DNA from 2 places in the Paenibacillus sp. FSL H8-0282 genome. Region 1 is predicted to be linked to the other one. Evidence: predicted binding sites of a transcription regulator. Region 1 holds the regulator's gene; the other holds the start of a gene.
What was found. Region 1 encodes LexA, which represses DNA repair genes until DNA is damaged. Its sites were predicted from a motif close to CGAACATATGTTCG; they were not measured.
Positions count from the first base shown of each region.

Region 1 (4,374 bases):
CATGCCAACGGATATCTGTTTACAGGTGATTTATTGTATGACGTTACGCCAATCTATGCCTTTTACCCTTCGACTAGTCCGGTTGATTTAGTGGCATCCTTAGAAAAGATTACGGAAATTCCAGGAGTTACCCAAGTATTCGGTTCTCATAATACACTGGGTTTAGATCCATCTATTTTACAAGAGGTCAAAAAGGCGGTTCGTGAGTTACGTGAGCAAAAGGTAGTGGCACATGGTACGGGCATTCACCAGTTTGATGGGTTTAGTGTGCAATTTTAGATTTTTTTATGTCGAAAACAAATGGGGGTATGGCGATATGGTGTCTACATCAAAGGTTTTTGCGAAAAATAATTCACACATCTTATTGCGCAAAAAACAACTTAATTATTCAGATACGATTGACCTGAACAGTGCATGCAATTGTTGTACTTGGGAGTAAGCTTCCTTGTACTGGTTGTCGGATTGTCGAATAGGCAATAAACCCGGCAAGAAGGAGATACAATACACAGGCGTTTCTTTGCTGTTCATATATATTTTAAGCGTAAGCTCTTCAATCACATTAGCTTCTTCATCAGCTTCCTTAAGGACGTTAATATCTGCACTTGTTGCAGTAGTTTTGCTGTTTTGATGTCTTTTGGATACTTTTGAAAGGGTAAGTGCGTTAACCACAATCTCGGATCCCATTACATTATCAAAAGAGTATAGCTTTGCTACTGCTTTTTTGTTACTCTTCGGATTTTTGGTACCGATTGCCAATTTTTTATTAGGCTCGTTAAGTGCGATCAAGTGAGATTGATTGGGGGGAATGAATGTTTTGGTGAAGCTGATGTTAAAAGATGAGGTCGCATTAACTAGCTTAGAAATTTCAGATGAAGCAGATAGCGTTTTCAATTTTATAATGGCGGCACTTAGAATTAAAACAACTCCTAAAATAGCAAATAAGTACATCAGGATAATCAGCATATAATCACACCTCCTAGTTATCTCATTAGACTCAAATTGTTGCTTATTGAAAGATATGCCTGAATGATCTCCACTAGTATCTTTTAAAAGGGAAATTCGTGGAATTATAGGATCGGCTTCACGATTAACCCAAAAAAAGCACCCAGAGAAACCTTCCGATTCTGCAAATGATGCAAAATTTGGGGTTGCTGCAAGAGTGCTTTTTAAGGTGATTATGTAAACCTATAGAAAATTGAAGGCAGTGATATGATCGGTATAAACAATCAGCTGTTTGTATTCGATCGGAGTCCCATAACTAGCATAAGGTCTTACAGTAACGTCATTGAGGACAACAAAGTTATAACTGAAATTTTTATCAGGGTGTTCTGCTCCCAAATAAGATATGTATTCGTCTACAATTACATCATCCATCAAAGATTTTAAATCAAATACATCCTCTTTGTTGGAGACGGTTGGAGAGACGATTCCCTGAATGCTGCCAAAAGAGGTGAGCAAATTCACTTTTTTTCCACTAGCTTGTTCATCATTTAAAAGTAAACCGGACAGCTTACCCAGTGCATCGACTTTAAAATCGACGAGGGTTCTAATTTTTGAATTATTCAAACTAAACACATCCTTTTCAATTTGCAATCCTGTTAACAATATTCGACATATAATCACGAAACTCCTAGTATGCTAATGAAAAAATACTTACTTATGTAATGACCCCCATTTTTTAATGTGATTTGGGGGTTGCCGAGCCTCCATTCGAATTTAATTTCTTATCGTTACTCGTGTGCCTATAGGGACAATAGCAGCGAGTGCTAACACATCCTCGTTGTACATCCGGATGCAGCCGTGGGACACCTCTTTCCCAATGGAGGAAGGGTCATTGTTTCCATGAATTCCGTAGTGTGGTTTAGACAGTCCCATCCAAAAAACACCGAAGGGACCCCCTGGGTCGGGTTGTTTGTTAATAATAGTGAATTCACCCACTGGGGATTGGGTTAACATCTTACCGATGCCGACAGGGAAACCTCTAATCACAATATCATTGTCCAGAAGATATAACATTCGTTGGGTCAGATCCACAATAATTCGGTAGTTGGGCATTATACGCAACACTCCTTTCTAATTAGGATATGAGTAGAACGCCTAAAGGGATATTCATAGAAAATGGCCATTTTAGCCATTGGGAACAAATGTTCGTAAGTGGTTGGAAAAGCAAAAAAACGTAGAAAAAAGGCTGTTCCGCATATGCGGAACAGCCTTTTATGTTAGAAGTGCATGCTTAGTGGATATCTCGAAACAATCCGATGACTCTTCCGAGAATAGTTACGCGATTAAGGCGAAGCGGCTCATAAGCTGGATTCTCCGGCTGAAGCCGTATATGATCACGTTCCTTGTAAAAGGTCTTAACGGTTGCTTCATCTTCTTCGGTCATGGCTACAACGATATCTCCGTTGTCCGCTGTTTGTTGTTGGCGAACAATCACATAGTCACCATTCATAATGCCTGCGTCCACCATACTATCACCCATGACAGACAGCATAAATACTTTGTTGTCACCTACATAGTGAGTAGGAAGTGGGAAGTAGTCTTCGATATTCTCTGTAGCAGTGATAGGTACCCCGGCGGTAACTTTACCTACAACAGGAATCCGTGAGATGGTCTGCGCGAATTGGTGAACATTCTCTGAATCCTCTTGGCCTAGTAATTCTATTGCACGTGGCTTCGTTGGATCTCGACGAATAAGTCCCTTCTTCTCAAGCCGGTCCAAATGACCGTGAACTGTGGAGCTGGAAGCAAGGCCAACAGCTTCTCCAATTTCCCGGACGGAAGGTGGATAACCCTTGCTGCGGACTTCGCTTCGTATAAATTCCAGGATCGCCAGCTGGCGACTTGAAATCTTTGACATTGGAATCAACCCCATATAGTAATGTTTGGGAAAATTATAACATAGAACTACCGTTCGCACAAACATAAGTTCTAACTATTATAAATATTAATCTGCTAGAGTTAAAAAATGGTAGACAAATGATAATAAAATGAACCGCTTGAGTCTCTCGAAAAAAAGAGAACAATTGTTCTGAAATAGTATTGAACAAAACACATGTTCGTGTTATTATAAATTCGAAAGTAAGAACAAGTGTTTGGAGGATGATGATTATGCTAAAATACAGTACATACCGCAGCATCTACGACAAGGCCCCTGTGGTTGAATCTATAGGACATAATGACGTTGCCCGTAATTCCGCTAAGGTGAAAGAGATAACGGAACGTTTGCTTGGAGGGATGATTTCGTTGTTCCGTCAAGATTTCTTTATTAAGTTAATATTGATTTTCGTGCTAGTATTATCTGGCCTAACAGTAGTGGGAAATGTGTTTGCAGGATCGACGACTATAATGAAGGAAGAGAAGCGGATTGTGGTTGAACGTGGAGATACACTATGGAGTATTGCTCTTAAGAATAAACCAGCTGATATGAAGACAGTTGTTTATATAGAAGGAATTAAACGTTCAAGTGGGATTAAGAGTAGTCAAATTAACGCTGGAGACATACTTACTTTACCTATTTATTAATTTTCTGAGAACATAATAGAATGACTAGTAGAGCTTGCAGGGAGTAGACCTTGACAAGCTCTTTTTCTCATGGCAGAGTTAGAATTAATTTATAGGGGGAGGGAAAGTATTGAATATTGATGAGTTGGTCGCGCGAATTAACGAATTGGCACGCAAACAGAAGAGCGTAGGCCTTAATCAAGAGGAAGTGGCGGAACGCGCCAAGCTTCGTGAAATTTACCTGGGGAATATCCGCAATAACTTCCGAGCACAATTAAATACTATTGAAGTAGTAGATAACGATGAGCATGAACAAGGTAACAAGGGGCTTAAACATTAGCTCGCTGTTCCTTTTCATAGATATTTCAGGATGACTAGGGGGAACGCACATGGCCCGTTCTTGGGAAAGAATGGTTCAACGCAACACACAGCAAATCAACAAGCAAAGAAAGAAACAAGGCAAGGATACGATTTATGCCTCTAAATCTCCTACCCAGAATGCCGAAGTCTTTAAAGGTCGCAACATTGCATTTCCGGTAGTGTTAGTGATACTTGGCACTATGTTTTGGGTAGTTGGTTCTATTGATCAGGCCAAAGGCAATGGCATGCTGGCTAATTGGCTAGGAGTAGTACTGTACTATTTGCTGGCAGCGCTATTGTTCTTCCGTCGTCCGTACTTGAAGGTGGAAAAAGCAAGACTGTCCACTATTAAATTCAATCGCGAACGCGGGCTTCCAGCTGCAGATATTGAGAAAATCACCCTTTCGCGTGGAGCTGTAGTCATTAAGCACAAAGGGAAACGTACGAAATGGATTTTCACAAAACTTATGAATCGCTATGATACTAATGCGATGAGTACACGATTAGAAG
Region 1 is NZ_CP150146.1:3,851,246-3,855,619, reverse strand. It holds gene NST94_RS16610 (MBL fold metallo-hydrolase) at 1-279, shown strand, start outside; gene NST94_RS16605 (hypothetical protein) at 385-963, opposite strand; gene NST94_RS16600 (hypothetical protein) at 1,186-1,566, opposite strand; gene NST94_RS16595 (L,D-transpeptidase) at 1,717-2,055, opposite strand; gene lexA (transcriptional repressor LexA) at 2,234-2,860, opposite strand; gene NST94_RS16585 (LysM peptidoglycan-binding domain-containing protein) at 3,112-3,525, shown strand; gene NST94_RS16580 (DUF896 domain-containing protein) at 3,635-3,844, shown strand; gene NST94_RS16575 (hypothetical protein) at 3,894-4,374, shown strand, end outside.

Region 2 (4,374 bases), 1.4 Mb from region 1:
ACAACTGGCTATGTTCCCTAGCCTTCTCGGGTTGGCCCTTCTCCATAGACTTAACACTGAGTTTCTCCAGCTTTCGCGCAACATCCGTCTCTTCAAGCAGCTTGTACAATGCCGTACAAAGTTCAAGACCGCTACGACTTTTCTGGATTCTTTTCTCAAAAGCAAATAATGGACCTGTTATACTAGCACGGCATCGTTCCATAGTAGCAAGCAGTTCATCATCCATCTGTCTGCCGCCTTCCAGCGACAAGCTAGGAATACCTTTCCAGGAGCGGCCATCTGTCCAGCGGTACCCCTGAATCCCACAAGCCAGCACATAGTTTTCTAAAGCATCCATATCTTCACGCGTAATACTACCGTCTAGCGGAAGCAGAAGCTCCGTCTTTACGCAACGGAATACATCCTCATAACGCCAGCGACGACGCACTACATCCAATGTGGAACGTATAAACTCCACTAGCGGATGATGCAGCTCATTCACCTTCTGGTCCAGAAAAAATGGCACTCCATAATCTTGGAACAACGGCTGAACCAGCTGCTCGTAATCGCCAATATTGCGCATCAATACGGCCATTTCGCCATATTTTGCACCTTCATCTCGCGCCAGTCTAGTCATTTCGCGCAGGGCTCCCTCAACCTCTGCTCTGTGCGAAACTGCGGCGCCTATGGATATAGCCTCTCTTGCCAGTTCATCCGCACCTATCCAAGCCTTCCGGCGATCATATCCCCGTTCAAGGTGAGCAAGTACTGGACTTTCCTCAAAACGCGGAAGAACCGTTGGCTCCAACAGCTCGTCCCATACATCAATGCCCAGCTCTTCAGCAATTCCTCGCAGTTTAATGTAAGTAACCGCAGTTGGGTGAAACAATTCAAGCTCATTCAACTGATCTCCATAGGGGTAAGGACGATCAATTGTAAGCGAAACCGTCAGCCTCGAAGCTTGCTGCATCAATTCTCGAAGCACTACGAATTCCTGCGGAGTAAATCCATGGAACCCATCTACCCAAATCTCTGCCCCGCGAATGTAGGAGGAATCTGGAATATGCTCAGCAAGTTCTGCTAAACGATCCTCTTCATCGATATAAAGACGGGACATTTCCTTCTCTAAATCGCTAAATACCAGCTGTAAATCATCCAGCTTACCCTCAAGAATAGGACTTCTTGCAATAGCTCCTCGCATAGCGGACAACTGTTCCTCTAAATCAGTGGAACCCAAACAGCAACGCTTCATCTCCGTGTGCAGTTGGTTCAGACGTTCCACAAAACCCGGTCTGTCTGCTGAGGCACCGAATAATTTCAGTTCCTCTTTGCGGCGACTGATGATTTTGTAAATTAACATTTTCTTACCTTCTTCACTGATTGGCAGACTTGCACTGCCACCAGTTTCCTGCTTCACACGATAGGCAAGCCGCGAAAAACTCAGTGTCTGCGCCCGAAGGCTTCCCTTCACATTCCCTACGGTCAGAAGCCCCCGTTCTGCTCCAAAAGAACCTTGCTCTGGCACAAGAATAATAATCGGCGCACCAAGCGGTTCCTTTTCTAAGGAAGAAGAGATAGATTCCCATATTTTTGTTGTCTTGCCACTGCCCGAGCGGCCTAGTAAAAAGGTTACCGGCATAAATGATAGACTCCTTCCGTAGCGGAGAAAATATATAGAATACAGGGTGAAATATCCACCCATTGATTACACTCCAATTAAAAAAGTTCAGTGATTCCTCGTCCCCTCAGTATATCATAACCACACTAATCGGAACATGTGTTTGCTAGTATTTTCTAATGTTTTACAAAGGATAAACAGCTATGAGTACAAATAAAAAAAGCAAACCTCCGGATTTTGGCGGCTTGCTTTTTAGAGTGTTTAGTTTGTTTTTAATGCCAGTTGTGCAACGTTAGATAGGAGCTGCCAATGTCGGAGCATAGGGTCAATGTTAGACTGTTGGCGTTCAGTGTTCAATACTCAACATTAGCACTCTACGCCGATCGTTTTGTAATCCGCATTCCGCATATCATAATTCAATAAGCATCATTCGTTGTTTACCATTTAGTATTCCGAATTTAACATTCAACATTTCGGCTCGGCTTGTTTCATTAATTACTTACGGACCCAGGAGCCGTTATTCGTGGATTCAGTGCTGTTATGGCAACTTTTCGGACCCCACTGACGCTATTCTTCGAAAATGTGCTGCATTACGGGTGTTTTAAGGGCAATAGCGTCTTTGGGGTCCGTAAGAATTCAATAATGGGCTGTTTACGCTAAATAGAGTCATCTGAGTCCGTTAGCAACTCCTTGCATTACAGTCGACTCACGGCCACCCTACGTCCAGCCCGTTTATCCTACTTGTTACTTGGCACTGTAAACCTTTTTGACCTTCAGGCTTATTTTTTACTCCGCACTTCAAAAATCGCAAACTTCAGATAGTGTCCTTCGTTAACGCCAAGTATTTGTGGGTGGTCTTTGCCTGCGGCCCGCCATTCCACAAGTCTCAGCACCTTGCCAGCATCTTTAGCCGCATCGGCAATCGTTTCGAGGAACAGATCTGGCTGCATATGGTAAGAACAGCTTGCGGTAACCAAATAGCCGCCTTCGTTCACCAGCTTCATCCCGTGCAGATTGATATCCTTGTAACCACGACAAGCGCCAGCTACTGCACTTTTGGTTTTGGCAAACGCCGGAGGGTCCAGGATGACTACATCCCAAGTTCTTCCTCCACCTGCTGTCATCGGCTTGGATGTGTCGGTTTTGGCTGTTTTGCCTCCGGTTTTAGGATTTGCAGCAGCTGCTGCCGTCTCTGTTCCACTTGCAACTGTCGCCCGTTCAGAACGTTCCTCTAGTCCTTTAACCTGATTCCGTAGATATGCAAAAGCATCATCCACTACGAATTCAACACGATCGCTAAAGCCGTTCAGCTCCACATTCACTTTGGCACTCTCAATGGCGTGTGCTGAAACATCAAGGCAGGTTACTTTTTTCGCGCCATACTTGCAGGCATGCAGCGTGAAGCTGCCCGTATGCGAGAAGCATTCCAGCACTGTCGCACCGTCCCAATAAGGGAACGTTACATGTTTGCCGCTCTTATTAACTGGTAAGGTCTGTAGTGAACCATCCTCAGTTTCAATTTCCTGTAGCGTAATGCCGCTTCGTCCTCCCCACCCTTTCATGAGCGGAGCAATGGAAGCTCTATTCTCACGTTGGTCAAAGAAGTAACCTGTCTTCTGGCCCTCTTCAATATCAACGACCAGCTTCAGGCCATTCTCGCTCACGGTTACATGCCTTGGACATTCCCCGTACAGCACACCCGTTGTCTGCTCCATACCTTCAAGCTCGCGCACACTAACATCACTGCGCTCATAGATTCCGCGCGGTGCCATAACCTGCACCAATGCTTCGACGATTTCTGCACGCCGCTTGTCCATTCCGAGGGTAAGCAGCTGCACAACCAAAATATCTCCGAATCGATCTACAATAAGCCCCGGCAAAAAGTCCGCTTCACCATAAACCAAGCGATAAGCATCCGCACCCGGAAGGAACCGGTTTCTGTGTTGCAGACAATTCGCAAACCGTTCTGCAAAAAAGGCTGTATCCATGATCGCAAGGGGTCCCTGCGATACAATTCTTACCCGAATCTGTGACGCTGGATTGTAATATCCCACGGCCAAAAATCGGCCCTGATGATTAAGGACATCTACTAATCCCCCCGCTTCCGGATTCCCTTCTACCGATGCGACTTCACCTGCATAGACCCATGGATGGCCCTGTTCCAGTCTTTTTTTGCGATTGCGTTCTAAAATAACCGATGGCAATGACTTCAACTCCCTGTTTTTCTAAAAATGTTTTTATACATGTCCCATGCAATACATTCATATATTGGTGTACAACCCTCGTCCAAAGGAGTATGCCCTATGTTCAGTGATTTGCTGTTCCCTATCATATATGGTCTTGTTATCTTTCTAGCCGGCATGAAGCTGATGGAAACGGCGTTGTCCAAGCTAGCAGGCCCTCTATTAACTACAAGCCTAAATAGAGCTACCTCAACACCTATTAAAGGAATGATTGCCAGCAGCCTGTTGTCCGCCTTACTCCAGAGCAGTACTGCTGTAACGGTGTTGACTATCGGCATGGTCAATGCCGGCCTGCTTACCTATGCCCGCACACTTGGCATTATCCTGGGCAGCAACATCGGCACCACATTAACTACAGAATTGATCGGACTTCAGATCAATACCATGGCCACGCCCTTGCTGGCAGCCTCGCTCAGTCTGTGGGCAGCGGCAGTTATTGCAGGCGAACTGCCGCCTACATCGCGAGTGGCAGAGCTCTGCCACAAAATATCCCCGCCGCTGCAATTTATCAGTCTGGCTGTATCAGGCTTCTCC
Region 2 is NZ_CP150146.1:5,263,173-5,267,546, forward strand. It holds gene addB (helicase-exonuclease AddAB subunit AddB) at 1-1,618, opposite strand, end outside; gene NST94_RS22865 (class I SAM-dependent rRNA methyltransferase) at 2,377-3,801, opposite strand; gene NST94_RS22870 (Na/Pi symporter) at 3,901-4,374, shown strand, end outside.
Region 2: a site for LexA is predicted at 1,750-1,763, ahead of addB (helicase-exonuclease AddAB subunit AddB). Genes of this name have one in related genera too.